Linked DNA regions of Desulfopila inferna. The protein of the gene in region 1 interacts with the protein of each later gene in a pairwise test. Links are inferred from orthologs where the notes say so. Each region holds a gene or a part of one and is shown on either strand. Other genes may lie near its edges. The genes, in order: JWG88_RS10045 and recJ.

Region 1 (11,835 bases):
CAGGACAAGATCGGAGGTCTCCTGTGCAGCCTGGCGCACAAGTTTCTCAAATTCCATTGAACTAATACGCTGCCCCTGGGTGTCGAGGCCTTTAATGACGGTCGCAGTCACTGATAACTCCTTATATCATCCGGCGAAACGAGGTCCGCGAGGTGGTTTTCATAAACACATTCGTTTAACAGACATATTTGATTTGCAGAAGATCGGCAGCCGCCTTGTCATTGATGCCGATGGCATCGGACATCCCCACCGGCAGGCTCTGCGATCTGCCCAGTGGGGCCATGATCTTTTTGCTCTCTGTCTGAATTGACATGAACATATCGACAACCCTCTGAGCAACAAGATCGGGATCGAGCCTGCGGTATAATTTGGGATTCTGGCTGGTGATACCCTTAGGGCAGATGCCGAGGTTGCAGACATTACAGCGGTCTTTCTCATTGCCAAGACAGCCAGCGGCGGCCTGCATCACGTATTTACCGATATGAACTCCCGAGGCGCCCAGCATGATCAGCGCCATGCCGTTCTGGGTGACATTGCCGTTCTTGCCGATTCCTCCTGCTGCGAAAATAGGTATTTCGTTCTGTTTACCCTGTTTGACAAGATCGAGATAGCACTCCCGGACATTGGAGGCGATCGGGTGTCCGGTGGCATTCATGGAAACATCATATGCTGCGCCGGTTCCACCGTCGATGCCGTCGATCATCAGTCCGGCGGCGTAGGGATTACGCACCAGATTGTTGAGCACTGATTTGGCTGAGGTGGAGGCGGATATTTTGGGATAGACGGGTACTTTATGGCCAAAGGCGGTGGAGAGACTCTGCATCATTTTCATGACACTTTCCTCAATGGAATACAACGTCTGGTGGACCGGAGGAGAAGGCAAGTCGACTCCCTCCGGTACTCCGCGCAGTTTGGCGATCAACTTGGAAACCTTGAACCACATGAGCAGACCGCCGTCGCCGGGTTTGGCACCCTGACCGTATTTGATTTCAATAGCGGCCGGATCACACTGCATTTCAGGAATAGCCCGAATAATTTCATCCCAGCCGAAATAGCCGGAAGCTATCTGCAGAATGATGTATTTAAGATAGGGGCTCCTCAAAACCCACGGAGGACAGCCGCCCTCACCGGTGCACATAACCACCGGAATGCCGAGCACCTCATTGCAGTAGGCCACACCCTGCAGGAGACCAAGCCACATATTGGGCGAGAGTGCGCCGAACGACATCGAGCCGATAACAAAGGGAAAGATCTCCCGGGTCGGCGGAATCCAGCCCCCGTTCAGGCTTCTCTCCAGAAAATCTTCCGGCGCCAGTACTCTTCCCAGGGAGGTGGTTATGTTAAACTCATGGCGGCCGGCATCCAGTGCCGGATCGGTGAGCATCGAGATGCGGTCGAACATGATGCGGTCCAGCAGGGTGGGGCCGCTGACATTTCTCCTTCCCCCTCGTTTATGGGGCTCGCCCTTCTGGTTGCGGAAAAAGACCGTGCGGTTTTCATTGCTGTTCGGCATCGGCGAGATGGCCTCGTTGGGGCAGACCATTTCACACATGGCACAGCCGATACAGGCATGTTCCAGATCGGTTTTCTGACGAATGCCGGTAAAGGTGCGGTAGCCGGTTTCTCGCTTAGTTGCGAATACATCGAGCTTAGGCATTCGCTGCCTGCGATGGGCCAGATAAATTGAGCCTTTCGGGCAAACCGCGGTACAGCGCCCGCAAAGGGTACACCTGTCCTCGCGATGGCTGATAATCCAGGTGAGGTCGCTATAGGTTAAGCTGCCTGGGGCAACGGATACGGATCGAGCTGAGACCATATTGTCAGTTCCTTTCTATCAGGTGGAATTAATACTGTATGTTCGCGCATCGGCTGAAAATCGAGGAAGGGATCACGATCCGGTACCAGAGCGTCGACGCCGCACATCTCCGAGGCAATCGCCCATTCTCCGGGGCGTCCCCCCACCGTGGCCGGCCTCAGCTTTTTCTGATCCATGACCAGGAGGCAGGTTTCATCGGCGAGGGTGCCGATGACGGCATTTGGTCCATCTATGATCAATCGTTTACAGACATTGCGGAGACCGCGCAGGAAATCTCCCTGTGGATGATTTTCCAACTCTCTGTTGCTCAGCGGGGTAATTATATGTTTATAGGCCTGCAGGGGCAATTTCAGCTCTTTCAGCGTGTAATGCAGAATATGGGCGAAAACCTCTGAATCGCTCTGGTATCCCATATAACCGGGAAGATTTCGTCCCAGCAGCCAATCACGAATGGGGACGAAGGCGGTGTTTTCACCATTGGTCATGGTGGCTATGCCCTGGATAAAGAAGGGATGACAGGCATAGAGGTTAATGCCATAATTGGTGTTCTGCCGCCCCTGGGCCATACAGACACGTGATTTGATCTGGCCGTCATGGAGGCGGAGTGCATCGCCGATCTGCATTGGCCAGCCCACTTCCTTGATCGTGGCGACGTCGGGATAGAAGGAAAATACCGAGAGGTCCCCTCCATGTTCCTCACCGATCCGGCGAAGGGCGATGCGGGCACGAAGCAGTTCCGCTTCCCGGACCTCCTGTGATTCTTCTTTAAAACCTTCAGGCATTCTGTAGGCTCTGAGAAAATAGCGATAGCGGTCATTGGAATCGATTATGCCGGTCTGCATGGCAAAGCGATGATCGTATTTCAGTTCATAACCGTTGGCGTCCATATATTCATCAAGCCGGTATTCCGCCTTTTTGGAGTGGGCAATGCCTGATAATATCGGAAATCTAGGGTTATATTTGAAATCTTCAAACTCCAGTCCGCGCAGCAAAAGGCCAAGTCCCGAGCCGTCGTAGCCTTCCTGCATGGCCTCCATGGCTGTCAGAACCGAATACGGCGAAAATGGTTCATTGGCGGATTTTAAGGCTAAACGACACATTTTTTCTCCTGATAATAGTGAAAGAACTGCCGAGGGCAGAGCATAGTTGCGGCAGAATAAAAACCGGAGGGGTACTTCTGGCCTAATGATAAAAAACTACAGATATAAAAGCTACAGAATAAAAGCTACGGTGCTAAGTCTACTTTAAGACGAACTTGCATTACTAGCATGAAAAAAACAGGAAGTCAATATTCTTATATTTATGCTGATTAAACAAATAGTTAGCTCGCCGTTGCGTGTCGTTGAGAATGTAAGGCTGCGGAAATTAAGGAATGCGGAAATGATTGAAAATGAAGCGAGGGGAGAAGGCTTGAAGGACAGCGGCCAAAAAGCCTACCGTGCGGCTGGCCGTGGACCTGCACAAGAAGAATTTGTCTGCTGGTTTTATGGCCCACCGATATCAGCAGGGGGATATGGGGAATAGTGTAAAGGTAACTAGGGGATGAAAGGAGGTACCTCTTCCAAGCCCCTGTGTAATCTAACTAACCTTGCCGATATTTTTAACCTGGTCAATCGTTTCTTTTACTTCAGCTACTTCCTTGACGCCCGGGATGCCGTCGACTATTTCTTTTCCGCCATCTTCAACCTCACTTATACCTTTTTTGAAGGAAGAGATTGCCTTTCCCAGGCCTGATCCGATTTCCGGTAATTTTTTTCCGCCGAAAATAAGGAAGGCTATTCCCAAAATCACCACCAACTCGGGGGTTCCCAATCCGAACATTTCAACCTCCTGCGCATAAATTTTTCATAATCGAAAATCAGGCAGATGAATCTTTTTTATCATCTTCCTCATCGATTTTTTTTGCTGATTTCTCTTCCTGCTGTTTTGTGGCTTCCTTAAAATTCTTGATACCTTTACCGATACCGGAACCAATTTCCGGGAGTTTGCCGGCACCGAAAATTATTACAATAATAACCAGAATCACTATGAGTTCCGGCATTCCAAGTCCAAACATAATAGTACCTCAAAATAGATTTAGCCGCAGGAGAAGGTTGTCAGCCCGTGCGGCAGCCGTTCAGTCTTCAGAGAGCTTGATTTTAGAGCAGTCCGCGCAGAAAGTCAAGGCTGACTGAATTGACAGAGAAGGATAAGTCGCATTGTTAAAGTCGATAATATCGTCGCGTCGTTCCTTCTACTTTGGCAAACCAAGAATCTTCTCTGCCATACCGTTCATTTCAGCGATGACTTTTTCCAGATCGATGGTGAGGAGATCCCTGTTTTTCATCAGTTGCCTGCCATTGACGAATGAGTGAATGACATCGGCACCGCGAGCCACGTAGGTGAGATGCGAGGGGATGTTGTAGAGCGGTGTCAAGTGGGGCTGGTCAAGGTCAAGGACGATGAAATCTGCTTTTTTCCCCACTTCCAGAGAACCGATGCGCTTTTCAACTCCGAGGGCGCGAGCTCCGTTTATGGTAGCCGCTTTCAAGGTATCTTCGGCATTCATCACTGTTGGATCCATGCGGGCGATTTTATGTAACTTGGCGGCGCTGTTCATTTCGCTGAACATATCGACGTCATTATTGCTGGCACCGCCATCGGTGCCGAGACAGACAGTGATGCCACACTCAAGCATATCGACGACAGGGGCGATGCCGGAAGCGAGCTTCATATTTGATTCGACGCAATGAACAACCTTCACCTCATGTTTTTTGAGGATATCGATGTCTCTTGCGGAGACCTTGACGCAATGACAGGCCAGTGTCGCAGAGCCCAGCAGGCCGAGAGTTTCGAGATGTTCAACAGGAGTAACACCATAGCGTTCCATACAGGTCGTCACCTCGGCCTGGTTTTCAGAGAGATGGATGACATAGAGACTGTGGTAATCGGTGGCTACAGAACCCAGTCTGGTGAGCAGGTCGGGCGAGCAGGTATACACACTGTGCGGATCCGTGGTGACGGTAATTAGCGGGTTATTTCGGTATTCCCCGAAAAGATCGGCAAGGTAAGCGATACCGTTATCAGGTTCACCGTAGCAGGGGGATGGAAAATCGTAGAGGACTTCTCCAATCCAGCCTCGGATTCCGCAATTTTCAGCGGCACGCGCCACCTCTTTTGAAAAAAGATACATGTCGCAAAAGCTGGTGGTGCCGGATCTGATCATCTCGGCAATGGAAAGCAGAGTTGATTGATAGACCATCTCCGGGGTCAGTTGGGCCTCGATGGGAAAGATGTGTTTCTCAAGCCAGGTCATCAGCGGAAGGTCATCGGCCAGACCGCGAAAGCAGGACATTGCCCCATGGGTATGCCCGTTGATTAATCCAGGCATGATAAGTCCATGTTCTTCATGAATGATTTCAACACGGGGAAAAGCATCCATCAGTGAAGCCGCTGTATCGACCGCGGCAATGGTATCACCCTGAACGGCGATTCCCCCATCTTTTATGACACTGTGCTGCGTATTCGTGGGAAGAAGATACTTTCCTGTGAAAATGTAGTCGGGATTTTTTAGCATCATGTAGTACCTGAAAGAAAATGCCTGACCTAGCTGAGCTGGACTGTTTATGGTAATTGCTTTGGCTGTAGGGGTCGGTTCACGGATTTTTACTTATCTTTCGTTTTTCTGCTCATAAGGGCTGTTTGTAAGGAGTAAACACTACACCCTGGAGAGGACTTCAATTATAAGGCGCTCAAGCCGCGGTTCGATTTCGGCAGCCGCTGCAATAATATCTTCAAGAAGAATAGGTTGAAGATTATCCGGGTCGTTGATGTTGGAGATGGCGGAAAACCCGAGAACATTCAAGCCACCGTGCCTGGCAACCAGCACTTCAGGAATTGAGGACATGCCGACTGCATCTCCTCCGCTTTGCCTCAACCAGCGCGTTTCCGCGGGAGTCTCCAGGCTGGGGCCGGGAATGCAGGCATATACCCCGGTGATGACGTTGCTGAGCCTGCAGGAATCGGCGCAATCCAATGCAGTTCTGATAAGACCGGGATTGTATGGTTCGGAAAGATCGGGAAAGCGTGGGCCCCAGGCCTCGATATTGGCGCCTCTGAGGGGATTTTCTCCAAGAAAGTTGAGATGATCCCGGATCACCATTATTGAGCCCGGGCGGAAGAGCGGATTTAGGCCTCCTGCGGCGTTGGTAAACACGAGATTTTCCGCGCCCAGGAGCGAGAGAACGCGAATCGGAAAGGCTACTTCCTTAGTGGAATAACCTTCGTAGTAGTGCAAACGTCCCTGGAGAACGGCAACCCTGTGGGTGCCCAGAGTGCCAAGCAGGAGGTTGCCTTTGTGGCCCGCCACGGTTGCCGTGGGAAAATGCGGTATCTCATGGTAGGGAATAACCGCATCGGTGGAAACTCGATCGGCCAGAGCGCCCAGGCCGGTTCCTAGTTGAATGATGGTGCGCGGAGCATACGGCAGGACTGATTTTAAAAAGGCGACACAATCCTCTACTTTGGAGATGTAAGTATCGTCACTCTGCATCGGTCTGGAGAAGAGCATTGGTTCTAATATATTCCTGCACACTGTCACGGTCGGCGTCCATTATTTCACAGCGTGTCTGTTTGCCGAACAGGCCCTGGATGGCTTCCGGCTGCTCCGGGTCAATGCCGGCGGCCTTGCGCACGGTCTCGGCAAATTTTGCCGGGTGTGCGGTGGCAAGACAAATCATGGGAATATTGTTCTGCTTATGCCGCAGACCGGCATAGACACCGACTGCGGTGTGGGGATCGAGAAGATAGCCATAATCGGTATGGAATTTTCGAATCGTCTCTTCGACATCCTCTTCACTGACAGAAGTTGCGCTGAAATCTCTTTTTATCTGATCGCAGTAGCCGCTGAGGTCTAGCCGGCCCTTTTCGGCGAATTCCAGCATAGCCTCCGTGGTTCTCTCAGGGTCCTTGTCGAGAAGATAATAGAGATAACGTTCAAAATTCGATGCTGCCTGAATATCCATTGAAGGACTCGATGTCTGCTGCACTTGTGCTGCGGAGTAATCGCCCATGTTCACGAACCTGCTCAATATGTCATTGGCATTGGAGGCAAGAACAAGCTTGCGCACAGTACCCTCGGGCAGCAGGTTTTTGGCAATATATCCTGCGAAAATATCACCAAAATTCCCTGTAGGAATGGAGAAATCCATGGCCTTGTCGTTTTCATGCCTGATTACATGGAGACAACTGTAGACATAATAGACAACCTGGGCGAGAATTCGAGCCCAGTTTATTGAGTTTATGGCACCGAGATGATGTGTTTTTTTAAACTCAAGATCGTTGAATAAGGCCTTGACGACGGCCTGGCCATCATCAAAGGTGCCTTCTATGGCGATATTGTAGACATTGTCGTCGGTGACAGTGGTCATCTGCCTCTCCTGCACCGGGCTGATGCGATTGCGGGGGTGCAGGATGAAAATCTTGATCCTCTTCTTGCCGCGAACACCATAGATTGCTGCGCTGCCGGTATCTCCGGAAGTTGCACCGACAATATTAAGATAACCATCGTCCCTCTCCAGCAGATACTCAAAGAGATTGCCGAGAAACTGCAGGGCAACGTCTTTGAACGCCAGGGTCGGTCCGTGAAAAAGCTCAAGAATATGCAGTTCTCCATGATGAACCAGTGGAGTTACCTCTTCTGAGGAAAAGGAGGCATACGATCTGTTGATCAGGTCGCGCAGATTGCTTGAGGGGATGTCGTCAATAAAGCGGGACATGATTTCAAATGCCAGTTCGGCATAGGAAAGTTCGCTCCAGGAGCTGAACGTTTCCGCACCTATTCTGGGGATATTTCGAGGCAGCAGCAGACCGCCGTCGGACGCCAGACCCATCATGACAGCCTGGCTGAACGGGATCGGGGATATTCCGCCCCGTGTACTTAAGTATTGCATGGCTGAGATCTCTTACCGTATAATTGTAAACTTATGAAAGACTTCGGAGTCTGTTATTGCGCCTCGATTTCCACTCTTCCGGCGTCATGCCAGAGCCCTTCAAGATCGTAAAATTTCCGTTGATCATAGTAAAAGATATGAATGACGACATCATCAAAATCGAGAAGTACCCACTTTCCTTCCTGCAATCCCTCGGCGTGTGATGCCTTGATTCTTTTAGAGCGAAGCTCACCCTCGATCGTCTCTGCTATTCCCTGAACGTGTCGGGTCGATCTACCGTTCATAATGACAAAATAGTCGGTGAATGAAGATTTTCCCTGAACATCGAGAACAATGAGTTCTTCAGCCTTGGCGTCTGCGGCGATTTTTGCGCAGGTGAGGGCAAGTTCCAGTCCGGTTTTCGAGTCGTGCTCTTTTTTTAATTTTTTCATGTTGTTAGTGTGCTGATAAGTTTGTTGCTGAAATCCTTAATCTTTCTTCCGTGGTTTGCGTGGAGGAAATTCAAAGCTGATTTTACCATTTTTTGCCAAAAGAAGATAGGCATCAAAAGGACGTTTCTTTTTCGAGATGAATCCCTTAATAAGTTCTGTTTTTTCCTGATTGAGCAGTTGGGAGATAATCTCCGGGGTAATTTGGCGGGAGAGTATTATTTTACTGATTTTCAACCCGTTTTTTTCATCTCCCTGCAGTGCCGACTCGGACATGTAGCCGGCTGGGGTTTCGTAAACATCGGTATTGTCAATAGGGGATTTCCCCAGAGATTCCTGCTGGGTGATGCTGTCGACATCCAGATCGTCGGTGGAATTGGCAAAGATAAAGTCAACCTTGTTGTCTTTCAGTCGTACGGAGGCGCTGAAGGGTTTGCCTTTTTTGGAGATGAAGTCTGCAAAAGGACCGATGGTTTCTCCCTTGATAAGGGCGACGATTTCATCATCCTCCATGACTCTGCCCCCGAGAACCCGGCGGATATGCAGGGAATCGTCTTCAGCATGGTAAGCGGTGGGCGAGGCAAAGAAGCGAATTCCGTTTACCGGGCTGAACGGCGCCTCGGTCTGCGTCTGCGACTCCTTGAAGTTTACTATCTGAGAAGTGATATGGAGCGTCAGTTCGCGAATCTCCTGCATAAAGCTTTCCCTGGTCAGTTCACCCCGCAAGATGCGGTTTAACTTATACTCCCATTCACCCGTCATCTCGGGTGAGGCGAGAACATCTATTTTCATGGCCTCCAGCAGAGCGAGGAGCTCGAAGGCTTTACCGGTTGGCACCAGCTCCTTGCCTTCCCGGATGACATATTTTTCCTTGATAAGCTTTTCTATAATAGATGCTCTGGTAGCCGGGGTGCCGAGCCCTCTTTCCTTCATGGCCTCGGCCAACTCTTCATCTTCTACCATCTTGCCGGAGTTTTCCATGGCGGAAAGAAGCGTACCTTCATTAAATCGTGGAGGAGGCTTAGTCTCTTTTTCTTCCTTTTCAATCTCGGCACAGACGACATCGGCATCCTTGGGAACCGGTTGCAGCATCACATCTTTTTTGTCATCTTCAACCTTACCGTAAATGGCCTTCCAGCCCGGCTCGGTCATTATTTTTCCTTCAGTGACAAAGGTTTCTTCCTCAACCACTGATATTCTTTTGGTCAGCAGAAATTTTGCAGGCGGGAAAAAGACAGCGAGAAAACGCTGCACCACCATAGTGTAGATCTTCAGTTCAGCTTCAGAGAGGTTTTTGGGGAGGATGGCCGTCGGGATAATGGCATGGTGATCACTCACTTTGCTGTTGTTGAAAATCTTCTTGTCCTTGCGGATATAGCCATTTTTCAGAGCCGTTTCGGCAAAAGTGCCGAATTGCCATTTGGTCTGGGCCTGGGTGGTCTTTTGAGCCGTCTCGATATAGTCTTCAGGGAGGTATCGCGAGTCCGTCCGCGGATAGGTCAGCACTTTGTGGCGCTCGTAAAGTGCCTGGGCTATACTGAGAGTATTTTTTGCTGAGAACCCAAATCGTCCATTGGCCTCGCGCTGAAGAGAGGTAAGGTCGTAGAGCTGAGGTGATTTTTGCGATGACTGCTTGCTTTTTTCCGAAACCTCGGCGTTTTTTGAGACGCATTTTGCTATGATGGCGGCAGCTTTTTCACTTTCCCAGATTCTGTCTGCCTTGAGGTGTGAATCCCTGGGGTCCGGGGAGAAGCCAGGATCAACCCATTTGCCGATATACTGACTGCCGTTATAAGTAAAGGTGGAAATCAGATTACAGTAAGAACGGGGTTTAAACTCTTTTCGCGTTCTCTCGCGCATAACAAGCAGAGAAAGAGTCGGCGTCTGTACCCGCCCGCAGGGAGTCAGGAAAAAACCGCCATGGCGGGATTTGAAGCCGGTTAGTGCCCGGGTGGCATTAATCCCTATGAGCCAGTCCGACTCGGATCGGCACAGGGCGGTATCCTCCAGGGGCGTCATCTCTTCGTCTGAGCGGAGGTTGTTGAATGCCTCTCTTATGGCATCACTGGTCATGGACTGCAACCAGAGTCTTCTGAAGGTCTTTTTGGCAACGGAGGCATTCCAGACGAAGCGAACAATGTTTTTAAAGATCAGCTCGCCTTCACGACCGGCGTCACAGGCATTGATTATCCTGGAGATGTCTTTGCGGCGAATCAGCTTCTGCAGAGCGTTGAGTTGGCCTTTAGTATCCGGCAGTCCCTTTAGAGGGAAACTTTCCGGTAAGATAGGGAGATTTTTGAGACTCCACTTCTGGTATTTACTGTCAATTTCTTCAGGGTAGCAGATCGACACAAGATGACCAATGGCAAAAGACACAACATGTTTGTCACTCTCGTAATGGGTCTTGGTCTTTTGAAATTTACCCGGCAGAGTTTTCACCAGGTCACCGGCTACGCTTGGTTTCTCAGCTATTATTAAAGTTTTATCAGCCATAGATGAATATTAGATATGCAATGAATTAAGATCCTCCTGGGCATAGGCCATTGATCGAGGGAGCGAAAATCACCCCTGGAATTCTTCCAGACACCTATATGCACAGAGTCAGATTTCTCAAAATTGTTTAGTGCTTTACTCCTAAAAAACAGCCGCTAAGAGCAGAAAATCAAAAAATATATTAAAATCCGTGAATCGCCCCCTACAGCCAAAGCACTTATGCAGCTCAGCTGGATTGGTTCCGCAACTTCGAAAGGCCTTTACAACAAACAAGAAAATCAAAAAATATATTAAAATCGGTGAATCGCCCCCTACAGCCAAAGCACTTATGCAGCTCAGCTGGATTGGTTCCGCAACTTCGAAAGGCCTTTACAACAAACAAGAAAATCAAAAAATATATTAAAATCCGTGAATCGCCCCCTACAGCCAAAGCACTTATGCAGCTCAGCTGGATTGGTTCCGCAACTTCGAAAGGCCTTTACAACAAACAAGAAAATCAAAAAATATATTAAAATCGGTGAATCGCCCCCTACAGCCAAAGCACTTATGCAGCTCAGCTGGATTGGTTCCGCAACTTCGAAAGGCCTTTACAACAAACAAGAAAATCAAAAAATATATTAAAATCCGTGAATCGCCCCCTACAGCCAAAGCACTTATGCAGCTCAGCTGGATTGGTTCCGCAACTTCGAAAGGCCTTTACAACAAACAAGAAAATCAAAAAATATATTAGATGTGAACCGGCCTCTACAGCCAGAGCACTTATTCGGCTCAGCTGAGTTAGTATTTTGAGAATCATATTTGTTCTTTTTGTATATAATACGATAACCTATTGCTGCTCAGTCCAGCTGGATGAGTGTCCTTTTCGGACAGGAAATTCAGCGATAAAGCAAAGCAGCGCAAGGTTTTTCTATCGATTCTATGAAAATAGTCAGATGTTGTATAGGGCGGTCGGTGGTTTGTCAATCGGAATTTTTTTCCTAACCCGGATGGCGCCTCCGCTTAACGGCAAAATGCCGGGAGTTTTCTGCCGCAGGTCTATTGTATGGCCTATCGGTTGAATGTCAAACGTGCGGTTATTTAATCCGGGCCGGCAGTCAGGAAAAGAACAACCAGTGAAATTGTTTTCGGTTTATCAGGGAACTACATAGATTCAAAAAGCAATACACTT
Region 2 (11,654 bases), on another replicon or contig:
AGTGGTTCCTGGTAAATATCTCTACGCATGAAATCTCCAAATAACTTTAGCGCTGGAAAATATATTATTGTTATTCCGCATAATCAAGCAAATATAATAATTAGATTGCATTGGAAAAATCTCCACCTGTAATCAACCTGAGCGTTTTTACTTACCATTTTTGGCTAAAAAGAGAAACCGCAAAAGATCATCCAGATTTATAATTGGAATCGATATATATACAATGTCGCATAATATATATTATGTATAGTATTTGCATAATATGTTAATACAGTTACATAGGAACATTTTTAATGTAATTCCTGTTTCTCCCCGCTCATCTTATTTTTGATTTCGCTTTCTCCAGGTTTTGATGGAGTTCATTCGAAATTAATGTTCGGCGATCCGGCAGGTTTTCCGGTTCGCCTGCTGGGGAATAATTACTATTCAGGCTGACTAGCCTATTTTTACGACGTAGCCGAGTTTTGGGTGTAATTCTGCAGGAAGGAATTAGCTGTAGATCAAAATATTGCAGCCAGAGAAAGGGAAAATTCGACTAGTGAATACTTAAATATCTAGAAATATATGATATTTAGAACGAAAGCAAGGATTTCTAAGTTGCGTTAGCCGGGAATGATTTCATCATTAAAGAAAATCCACCAGTTGAGCCTGCCACTTGGCCGCTTTCTTATATCTTGAGATGGAAATGGTATAGATCATATTGAATTCAGGACTGTTTTTAATGATGTTTTCATATTCACCAAACCGGAATGCGACACATTTCAAACTCTTGAACCTGCCTCGTTTGCGAAAAGATAAATGATCACCATTGCGGCCCAGCTTGTTGATATCCTGCAAGATTATGTTTCTATCGATAAAAATCGGTTTTTCGTTGTCTACCCCAAAAGGCTCCAGCATCTGCATCTGCTGTATTATCTTTGCCGAAAGAACCTTTTCCATCTCCATTTCCAGATCGACCTCCCTAGGTTCTGCCGGCATGGAAGAGAGTTCGGATAGCTGTGCCGAAAATGCATTTCTGAAATCGTCAAACATTTCTTCGTGCAGAGTTACTCCGGCGGCCATTGGATGCCCCCCGTATTTAATCAGGAAATCTTTACAATTTTTCAATGCTTGGTGAATATTTATGCCTGGAATTGACCTGCATGAGCCTTTGAGCACCCTGCCCAGTTTTTTATCATTTGCCGATGTTACCAATATAACCGGCACTCCTGTTTTCTCTCCGATCTGAGATGCTACAATTCCGAGTATTCCTATGGAATAATCGACTTTCGCTATACAGCAATGATCATTTGAATTCAAACTATATTCTATATTAGTTAATGTTGTTTCTAGACATTCTTCGCACAATTCTTTACGCTTCTTGTTAAGATTTGATAATTTCCTCGCCAGCTTTTTAGCTATTGCTGGGTCATTCTCCAGTAAGAGATGTGCGGCAAAGCCTGCTTCTTCAAGTCTGCCGGCTGCGTTTATCTTAGGGGCCACCTGAAAAGCTATATCTTCTGCAGTAATGTTGGCTGAGCGAATATCGCATTCTTCCAGCAAGGCAGCAACTCCCGGACTGGGACTGATGTTGAGAACTTCAAAACCAGCTTTAACCAGAATTCTGTTACAGTTGGTCAGAGACACCATATCAGCAATGGTACCAATAGCCACGAGCTCAAGTAATTGTTTTAGATTAGGCTTAATGACCACCCTATTGAAAAACATCTTTTTCTCAAGAAAGGCCCGTATCCCCATAGCCAGATAAAAGGCAAGGCCTACTCCGGCGATATTCTTATCCTTAAATTGACAACCACGTTGTTTAGGATTGATGACTGCGTCAGCTGAACAATTCCCCTCCCCCGGTTCGTGGTGATCCGTCACTATGACCCTGCAGCCTCGCGACCGTGCAAACGCAACTTCCTCATCATTGGAAATGCCGCAGTCCACCGTGATCAACAAGGGATTGGACGATGAACATTCTTCAAGTAACACTTTAAGTGATTGCAGTTCCAGGCCATATCCATCCGTAAACCTGTTGGGTATAAACCAACGTACTTTGATCTGCAGGCTTTGAAAAAAGGAAACAAGCACACAGGTTGCTGTTACTCCGTCGACATCATAATCTCCCCAGATGATAATCTCCTGTTCTTCAATCAATGCTTGATAAACAAGGGCGCAGGCCTCCGCCATCCCCAGCAGTTCTGAAGGATTCTCAAGATCGTACAGAGTTGGATAGAGAAATTTCTCGATCTCCTTCTTCTCGCTAAGTCCTCTATTATTCAGGATTTTGATAATTTCCGGTTCTACCCCGAACTTCCCGGCTAATGTTTTTTCGTCCGCTGAGGCGATGTACGGCAGAGGAAGGCGCCAATATCTTTCTGTCAAAGATTTCATGATGGGTTTTAAGTAAATCTGAGGAAAAATTGCACTTCTCCGACACACTTCTAGCCGAGAAAATTCTGTATTCTTGTAATTATCTTCCGGTGAGAAGCAGTTTCAAACCATTCGATATTCATTTTTTTAAACCAGGTGTATTGCCGTTTTGCGTATCTGCGGGTATCTCTGGCCAACAACTCCTCTGTCTTCTCTATCGGGGTGCCATCGAGTAAATGTTCGGCCATATGGCGGTAGCCAATAGACTGCATGGACTTGAGATCACGATGATAGTGAGCCAGCAGCTTGAGTACCTCTTCTCGCAGTCCCTGCCGCAGCATCAAAGAGGTCCGCTCATTTATCCTGCGATAAAGAAGCTCACGTTCACAGGTTAGGCCAAGTCGGATAATGTGTTCGAATCTTATCTTACCTTTTTCCCGGGCATGCCCCGCTATATGATCACTCCAACTCTTTCCGGTTCCATGGTAAATCTCCAGAGCCCGAATGAGTCTGTGAGTATCGTTTTTATGGATTTTTTGTGCAGTAATTCGGTCTTTTGACAGAAGCTCTTCATGTAATTTCGAGCTCCCTTCCGTCTCCAGTCTTCTGTGCAGTTCCTCACGTAATTCCGGAAAACTTGCACCACTCTTAAATAAACCTTCGATTAATGCACGAAGATATAACCCGGTGCCCCCGGTTACCACTGGAATTTTTTTTCTTTGATGAATCCCGACAATTGCTTCAAGGGCATCTCTCACGTAATCACTGGCGTCATAGTGTTCATCAGGATTGACAACATCGATAAGATGATGCGTGGTATGTTCCCTTTCCTGTGGGGAAACCTTTGCAGTACCAATGTCCATGTGACGGTATATCTGCATGGAATCGAGGCTGACTATCTCGCAGCCGAACCTGTCGGCAATTTCAAGAGAGAGGGCCGTCTTGCCTATTGCCGTTGGTCCGACCAGCACAATCACAGGGGCTTTTATTGGAAATTTACTCGAAGTCATTAGCGGCAATTTTTTTTATTTATCATAATTCTCCTCTCTGTCCAGGTACTAAACCCTATTTACTCAAAAGTTAAATATTTCTTTAAAAACTCGGCTTTCTTGGCTCCTATTCCTCGTATCACCACAAGTTCTTCCGCTCTGTTGAATTTTCCAAATTCTGATCTTTTTTCAAGCATGTCTGCTGCGGTTTTGGGACCGACGCCCGGAATGGTAAGAAGCAGGTCATAGCCGGCATCGTTAAAAGGTATCGGTTGAAAAAATATAGGCCGCAGATTAATAGGCAAGGCTGTATTGTCGTCTATCTCTTTATTGTCTGCGGAGGTCAGTAGTAGTTGTGACTCTTTCCAGGTCAGAAAAGAAGTTTCCCCCTGGCTTTGAAAAAAATCCTCACCCCCTCCGCCTCTGAAGAACATGATGGCACCGATACATACTGCAAGCAGAGCGAGGATGTGAATCTTGCATAGATTTGTATCGTCATTTTTTGAGCGGCAATTTGTCATGGCAGTGCATTATTCCGTAAACTGCGGTTGATAAAGTTTTTAAGTTGAAAAAGATGTCCAAAATTGTACCATAAATACAATTAATTACCTATTCCTCCCAGCAATACCCGAGAATTCGATACCTTTTCTATTGTCTTATATCTGTTTGACCGGTATAAAATTCTACTTTTTATCACAGTTATGAATAAAGTGCACCCCTACTATGCCTGCAATACCTTCATTTAATATTGTTCTGGTTGAACCCGAGATTCCACCTAATACCGGGTCAATTGCCAGATTATGCGGCGCTACGGATTGCGTCCTCCATCTTGTCCATCCACTTGGTTTTTCAACGGACGATAAGCACCTCAAACGTGCCGGTCTGGATTATTGGAAGCATGTACAAATAGTCCATTGGCCGAATCTGGAGAAGTTCCTCGAAGAGCAGGATGAACGAAATCTCTATTTTTTTACGACTAAAACGAGTAAATCATACACTTCAGCGACATTCAAAGCTGGTGATTTCTTGATCTTTGGAAAAGAAACCAAGGGATTACCGCAAGAAATTCTTCAACTCTATCAGGAAAGAAGCTATACATTACCAATGGCAAACCCCAATATCAGAAGCCTCAATCTTGCGATGACCGTAGGTATCGTTGTCTATGAAGCTATTCGTCAGCAAGTCAGGGGAATCTGAAAAACTACAATAGATCGCTGTCCTATATATTAAAGAACACATACAAGGAGAACCAGCCAATGGGTGAGAGAATTTATAACTTCAGTCCGGGACCTGCCACACTCCCTCTTGAAGTTCTGCAGCAGGCACGTGAAGATATCATTAATTTTGATAATTCCGGCATCGGCATCTGTGAAATCAGCCACCGATCCAAGGAGTTCATGCGGGTTGCCGCCGAGGCAGAAGAACTTATGCGTGAATTACTTGGAATTCCAGGAAATTATAAAGTCCTTTTTCTCCAGGGAGGAGCATCAAGCCAATTTTTTATGGTGCCGATGAACCTTCTCGGCGGCGGTAAAAAAGCAACGTATCTCAACACCGGCACCTGGAGCAAGAAATCGATAAAAGAGGCACAGCTTTTCGGCAATATCGAGGTAGCCTTTTCAAGTGAGAACGAGAAATTCAACAGGGTCCCCACAGACGATGAGTACGCCGTTTCCGCTGACTCCGAGTATCTCTATTTTGTTTCCAACAATACCATCTTCGGCACCCAGTTCGATCCCATTCCCCAGTCTGAGAAGATGCTGGTCAGCGATATGTCCTCCGATATCCTTTCCCGCAATTTCGATGTCAGCAAATTCGGTCTTATATTTGCCGGGGCACAAAAAAATATGGGACCGTCAGGAGCGACAACAGTCATTATCAGGGATGATTTGCTTGACCGTGTTCCTGAAAACACTCCGACAATGCTGAAGTACAAAACTCATGCCGATAAGGACTCGATGTTCAACACCCCCCCTACTTTCTCGATATACATTATTCGAAACGTTCTGAAATGGCTCAAGAATAATGGTGGAATCGCAGCTATTGAGAAGAAAAACAAAGAAAAAGCCATGCTTATCTACGATGTAATCGATGCAGGTGATTACTATCGCGGCCATGCTCTGAAAGATTCCCGCTCAATGATGAACATCGCCTTTAATCTACCGACAGCGGAACTGGAAGCCGCCTTCATACAAGAGGCTGCCGCAAAAGGTTTGAACGGGCTCAAGGGACATCGCTCCATTGGTGGCTGCCGGGCCTCAATTTACAATGCCTTCCCACATGAAGGCGTCGTTGCACTCAGCCGCTTTATGCTGGAATTCCAGAAGAATAATCCCGCCTAAGCGCTAATATAAACTATGCAGTATGAAGGCAATATCATCCGGCCTCCCAGTGAAGCAAATTCGATCATTCTTCAGGTGACGGCCGGATGTTCCTATAATAAATGCACGTTTTGCGGAGCCTACAAAGATAAGCCTTTCAGAATTCGTCATGAATCCATTGATGCCGACATTGAGTTTGCAGCGCAGTATTGCCGGCGCCAAAAGAGAGTATTCCTCGCCGATGGTGACGCCCTTATTCTACCGTTTGCGCAATTGCTGCACATCTTTATTAAAATCCGGCATGAGCTTCCATGGGTCAACAGAATCTCACTCTATGCCAATGCCCGTGCGATTCGATCAAAAACCAAAGAAGAATTGCTGCACCTTAAATCCCTGGGTCTGGATAGGGTATATCTTGGTCTGGAAAGCGGAGACGACAGGATTCTCAGCAGTATCAGAAAAGGGGAAACCTCACGCTCGATGATAGCGGCGGCAGACAGGATAACAGAGTGCGCCCTTTTTCTCTCGGTCACCCTGCTTTTAGGCATTGCCGGCAGGGAACTTTCTGCGGTACATGCCGAAAATACAGGCAAGGTACTCACTCGAATGGCACCAGGACAGATTGCAGCCCTCACCGTAATGCCTATTCCAGGCACAAAATTGTTTATCGATATTCAGGAAGAGCGCTTCTTTTTGCCGGATTCACATTCTCTCTTGCGGGAACTTCAAAAAGTCATACAGTTCATATCTCTGGATCGTGTCCAGTTTTATGCCAATCACGCTTCTAATTACCTGCAGTTATCCGGACGGTTGCAAAAGGATAAGGAAAGAATGCTTTCCCTGATCGATGCTGCTCTTTCAGGCTCCATTCAGCTTATAGCCGAGGAGCACCGCGCTTTATAGATGGAAATGAAAAAAACAGATCTTAAGAATCTCGATCAAAAAGGCCTTGTAGAATATGTCGAAAGCCTCAATCAGCCTGCTTTCAGAGGTCGCCAGCTCATGGCCTGGCTATACAAACCAGGTATTCATGAATTCGCACAAATGACCGATCTCGCCAAAGTATTCAGGGAAATCCTCGGCGATTATGCCCTTATTTCCACCTTTGCTGATCCTCTTGTAGAACGATCCGGTGACGGCTGCGTAAAATTCGGCTTTCGCCTGGATGACGGCTATATGATCGAAGCAGTATTGATTCCCGAAGTTGATCGCAATACGCTTTGTGTTTCGTCACAGGTTGGCTGCGCCATGCAATGCTCTTTTTGCCTTACCGGAACAATGGGGTTTATCCGTAATCTTCAGCCTGCCGAGATTGTCAACCAGGTTTGTGCAGTACGGGATTTCCTTCTCGATGAACCGGAAGAGCAGCGTATAGGACCACAGGAAGTAACTAATATCGTTTTTATGGGTATGGGCGAACCGCTCAACAACCTTGAGAATCTTTTAACCTCTATTTCCATTCTCACTGAACAGAAAGGCCTTGATTTTACTGGTCGCCGCATAACCGTGTCGACCTGCGGCATAATTCCCAAAATGCGGCTGCTTGGCGAAAACTCATCCGTTAATCTGGCAGTTTCACTGCACGCCGTCGACGACGCAACCAGAGATATGCTTATGCCCATTAATAAAAAGTATCCTCTGGATCAGCTTCTTGAGGCCTGCAGAACCTACCCTATGCCTAAACGCCGCCGCATAATGTTCGAGTACACTCTGCTCAGGGATATTAATGACAGCGACAGGGATGCCCGTAAGCTGGCACATCAACTGCAGTCCATCCCCTGTAAGATCAACCTGCTTGCCTATAATGAATCGGAAGATCTCCCTTACAAAGCTCCAACATTCGAGAGAATGCTGGCATTTCAGGAAATTCTAAGGAAAAACAACTATTCCGTTTTTATACGGACCAGCAGAGGAGCTGATATCTCAGCTGCCTGTGGCCAGCTTGCCGGAAAACACAACTAATCCTTGGTTCCTTCCCGTCTTCACTCTACCTTGCCCTGCAAGGTGGTTCCCGTTCCGGATATTACCCTTCCTGCCGAATCTTTTTTCCCCCTGTTGGCCTGTTTTCATATCATCATCAAAATATTCCCTTAAGACCAAAGATTCTGATAAATTTGATTGATACACTTGATTAATACAATTTAATTATTAAATATTGAGAAACGACTTCTCCGTTTTCCATAATACCTTAAAAATTACCTAACCCAGCTGAACTGGACTCTTTACAGTACTTCCTTGAAGGGTATAAGTCCCTTGGCTGTTGAGGCGGATTCGAGTTCTGATATGTTTTTCGTTTTCTTGATATGTGGCAGTTTTTAGGGGTAAGGCACTAAAGTTTATCAGAGAACAGGAACTGATTTTAGAGAGGAAATATTTTGAAAAAAAAGATTCTTGTAGCCAATCGTGGAGAAATTGCCATCAGGTTAATACGGGCCATTCAGGAACTAGGCTGTCTGGCAGTAGCCGTTTTTGAAACACCTGATGAAATGTCCAGGCATATTCGCATAGCCGATGAAGCCATTCTGCTCGGAGATGGCCCCAGAAAGGATTATCTCGACATTGATAAGATTATTCGGGCTGCCAAAATGTCAGGCGCTGCAGCCATACATCCCGGCTACGGTTTTCTGGCAGAAAATCCCTACTTCGCTAAAGCCTGTGAAGAAGCTGACATTCTCTTTATCGGCCCCTCCTCTGAAATAATACACAACCTCGGCAATAAGGTCATTGCCCGACAGATTATGGCCGATGCCAAAATACCTATGGTACCGGGGACCTCAAATCTTGCCCAGGGAAAGGAGGGGATAGAGCAAGCGCTGCATTTCGCCGACACTCATGGATATCCTCTTATGCTCAAAGCTACTTCGGGTGGCGGAGGCCGTGGTATTCGAAGGATAGATTCCGATGATGAGATGCGGAAACAGATTCCGATGGCACGCTCCGAAGCTCTGGCGGCATTTAACGATGATTCCATTTATCTGGAAAAAGTAGTGATAAATCCTAAGCACGTGGAGGTCCAGATTCTTGCCGACCAATCCGGAAATACCGTGCACCTGGGCACCAGGGACTGCTCCATACAGAGGCGAAATCAGAAACTGATCGAGATTGCACCGTCCATGATTAAAAATCAGGATCTTCTCGATGAGATTTGTATTACAGCCGTTAAGGCAGCCAAGGCCGCCAACTATTTTAATGCGGGAACGGTGGAATTCCTCATCGATGAACACTTCAATTACTACTTCATGGAGATCAATACACGGGTTCAGGTCGAACACACTGTCACCGAAATGATCACCGGCATCGATATCGTGCGCAACCAGATAAATCTGGCTTTCGGCGAGGATCTGCCCTTCTCCCAGGAAGATGTTAAAATCCGCGGACATGCCATTGAAGTCCGCATCAACGCAGAAGATCCCAAGAATGATTTCATGCCTGAAGGGGGAAAAACAGTGGAGGTATACCGATCTACCGGCGGGTTCGGGGTACGTCTCGACGGCTTTGTCTATCAGGGCTATGTAATACCGGAAGTGTATGATTCACTCCTGGTAAAACTTACCGTCCACGGTTTCACCTGGGATGAGACGGTAGGCAGGTTGATCCGCTGTCTGCGTAATTTTCATATCCGGGGACCGAAAACTACTATTCCCTTCTATCTTAATATCGCCACAGAAAAGGATTTTGTCAGCGGTAACTTCGATACTTCCTATATCGATACCCATCCACTCATTTTCGTGTATGACGAAGACAGCAGTGAGGTCGGTAAGCTGGCTAAATTTATTGCCGAAATTCATTATAAGAAAACCAATGCCTTTGCGGCTTAATCTATCTCATCCCACAGAAGAACAGGATAAATTATGGCTGTCATCTATCACAACACACCGGTAAAAGATATCCTCGAGGCATTGCGCTGCGAGGAAGGATACTATATCACCAATACCGCACGGGATCTTTCCCAGTCGGATTTCAAAAACAGAATTCTCCTCCACACCGATTTGCTTGCGGCACCTTCTCGGGATAAGGCCGGCTATTTCTCTCTGGAAATTAGCGGCGGCGCATCCATTCATGTCGACATGCTGCGCAAGCAGGTTGACCCCTTCACCAAACTCAAACTGTTGCGCAAGGAGATGCCCAATACCATGTTTCAAACGCTCTGCCGCGGCGTCAATTTATTTGGCTATCGTCCCTATCCTCAAAACGTTATCCGTTTTACGGTACAGAATTTTGCTAAATATATCGATGTTTGGCGCACTTTCGATTTTCTCAATCATGTTCCTAATATGTATGCGGTATTGGAGGAAGTGGCCCATGCCGGAAAATTGAACGAACCCTGTCTCTGCTTTTCCACCGGTAAGGAGCATACCGACCAATACTATATTAACAAGGCCAGAGAAATTGTTTCAGTTACCGGAGAGGATATTGTCCTCTGCATCAAGAACCATGGTGGCCTCGGCACGCCAACACGGATAGGCGAACTGGTAAATAGTCTCAAACAGTCGCTGCCGCAGGTTCCTCTGCATTATCATGGCCACAATACCGATGGCAACGACATCGGCCGGATAACCGAGGCCGTGAGAAACGGTGCCAAGATAGTTGATGCCGCCGATTCCGCCTTTACCGGTTTTTACGGACCCCCGCCCGTTCTCAGTGTTATCCAGGCTCTCGGGGAACTTGGATTTGAGTCGCCTTCAATTCACGAAGAGGCCATAATTGATACCTCCGAAATCCTGCGTGATCAACGCCAATTTTATGAGCAGTTCGAGTCCCAGATAAAAGGGTTTCAGCCTACCGTGCAGATTCACAAACTTCCGGGAGGTGCCATGGGATCAAGTCTTGAGCAGGCGGTAAATGGAGATTTCCTCGATAAAATGCCCGACATTCTGCACAAGGAACTACCTCGGGTTCAGAAAGAGCTCGGCAACTTCTGGTCGGTCACTCCCGGTTCTCAGATTTTATGGACTACCGCTGTAACTAATGTTCTCGGCGAAGAACGATACGGCACCCCTTCCGGAGACCTGCGCAACCTCCTTTTGGGAAAATATGGTCCTTTTCCGTTTTATGAACCGGATGAATGGATTTACAGGAAGGTTCTCGGCGATGACTGGCGTAAAATTCTGGAAGAGGGTGGCGGGACAGAAGAAATTGCTGACATGGACTTAGGTCAGGAGCGTTATGCTCTTGCTGAACAGATTGGTATAGAACCGACGGATGAACAGCTGGTGCTCTACCTGCAGCATCCGAATGATGCCGTTGATTTTTTCAAATTCGAAGAAGAATACGGCAAGACCCATGTCCTGTCTCCTGCCATCTTCTTTCGCCGCGGAGGTTTTGATATCGGCGAGAAGTTGGCATTTCGCGACAACAGCGGCAAAGAACATCTGGTGGAGATTGGCCCCTCCCCTGTTAATGATACCGGAGAGACCAGTGTCTATCTGACGGTTGATCATCATCCCACGGTCTTCACCTTTCTCTCAGAGCAGCAGAACACTGCTGCCGGAAGCATGCCGATACTTAGCAAGGAAGAGATCCTTGATCTGGCCCAAGCTGGTGATGTCCGCTCACCCTTTTCAGGGACCGTGGTCGAAATTTCAGCAAATGAGGGACAAGAGGTAATGGCCGGCGACAGAGTTGCGGTAATGGAAGCCATGAAAATGCAGACCCCTATTCTTAGTGAAATAGACGGCATAGTCACTGCCGTCTATGCCCGCAAGGGAGATGCGCTGCAGCCCGGTGCGAAGATACTCAAGATAGATGTGGATCAACAGGCAGCGGTAGAGTGAGCTGCATGGTTGTTTAAGGTAACGGGCTGCCGTTCATTGGCCAAGGCCGGACCTACGACCAGTTGAACCACTGCAGGCGATGCAGCCAAGGTCCAGCAAAAACAGGCTGTTATATCGCGCCTTGCGCTGGATGGACGGTGCAAAGATTGCAGCCTCAACCGCGGCACGCCGTCTCGATTGCAGCGATGTCGATCTTGGTCATCTGCATCATCGCA

What was found.
Region 2: the proteins of JWG88_RS10045 (region 1) and recJ interact in binary tests that used the Escherichia coli proteins (3 or more experiments, as listed by UniProt). The link is inferred for Desulfopila inferna from one-to-one orthologs.

What each region holds. Positions count from the first base shown.
Region 1 is NZ_JAFFQE010000003.1:402,860-414,694, reverse strand. The notes cover bases 7,941-10,990. They hold JWG88_RS10045 (DNA topoisomerase III), read right to left. Parts: upstream 10,668-10,990; coding sequence 8,214-10,667; downstream 7,941-8,213. Other genes in these bases: rsfS (ribosome silencing factor), read right to left, coding at 7,941-8,177. Also shown: JWG88_RS10095 (FAD-dependent oxidoreductase), read right to left, coding at 1-111; JWG88_RS10090 (glutamate synthase-related protein), read right to left, coding at 176-1,816; JWG88_RS10085 (class II glutamine amidotransferase domain-containing protein), read right to left, coding at 1,774-2,916; JWG88_RS10080 (hypothetical protein), read left to right, coding at 3,197-3,340; tatA (twin-arginine translocase TatA/TatE family subunit), read right to left, coding at 3,395-3,637; JWG88_RS10070 (twin-arginine translocase TatA/TatE family subunit), read right to left, coding at 3,675-3,872; JWG88_RS10065 (amidohydrolase family protein), read right to left, coding at 4,050-5,375; JWG88_RS10060 (purine-nucleoside phosphorylase), read right to left, coding at 5,514-6,365; thrC (threonine synthase), read right to left, coding at 6,337-7,746; more of rsfS, read right to left, coding at 7,800-7,940.
Region 2 is NZ_JAFFQE010000001.1:284,186-295,839, reverse strand. Bases 1-2,869 are described here. They hold recJ (single-stranded-DNA-specific exonuclease RecJ), read right to left. Parts: upstream 2,377-2,869; coding sequence 625-2,376; downstream 1-624. Other genes in these bases: miaA (tRNA (adenosine(37)-N6)-dimethylallyltransferase MiaA), read right to left, coding at 2,427-2,869; purB (adenylosuccinate lyase), read right to left, coding at 1-29. Outside these bases: more of miaA, read right to left, coding at 2,870-3,332; JWG88_RS01165 (ComEA family DNA-binding protein), read right to left, coding at 3,425-3,865; JWG88_RS01160 (tRNA (cytidine(34)-2'-O)-methyltransferase), read left to right, coding at 4,068-4,541; serC (3-phosphoserine/phosphohydroxythreonine transaminase), read left to right, coding at 4,601-5,686; JWG88_RS01150 (radical SAM protein), read left to right, coding at 5,702-6,568; dual-specificity RNA methyltransferase RlmN, read left to right, coding at 6,569-7,627; JWG88_RS01140 (acetyl-CoA carboxylase biotin carboxylase subunit), read left to right, coding at 8,041-9,483; JWG88_RS01135 (biotin/lipoyl-containing protein), read left to right, coding at 9,517-11,439; JWG88_RS01130 (VOC family protein), read right to left, coding at 11,594-11,654. UniProt on the Escherichia coli protein: Single-stranded-DNA-specific exonuclease.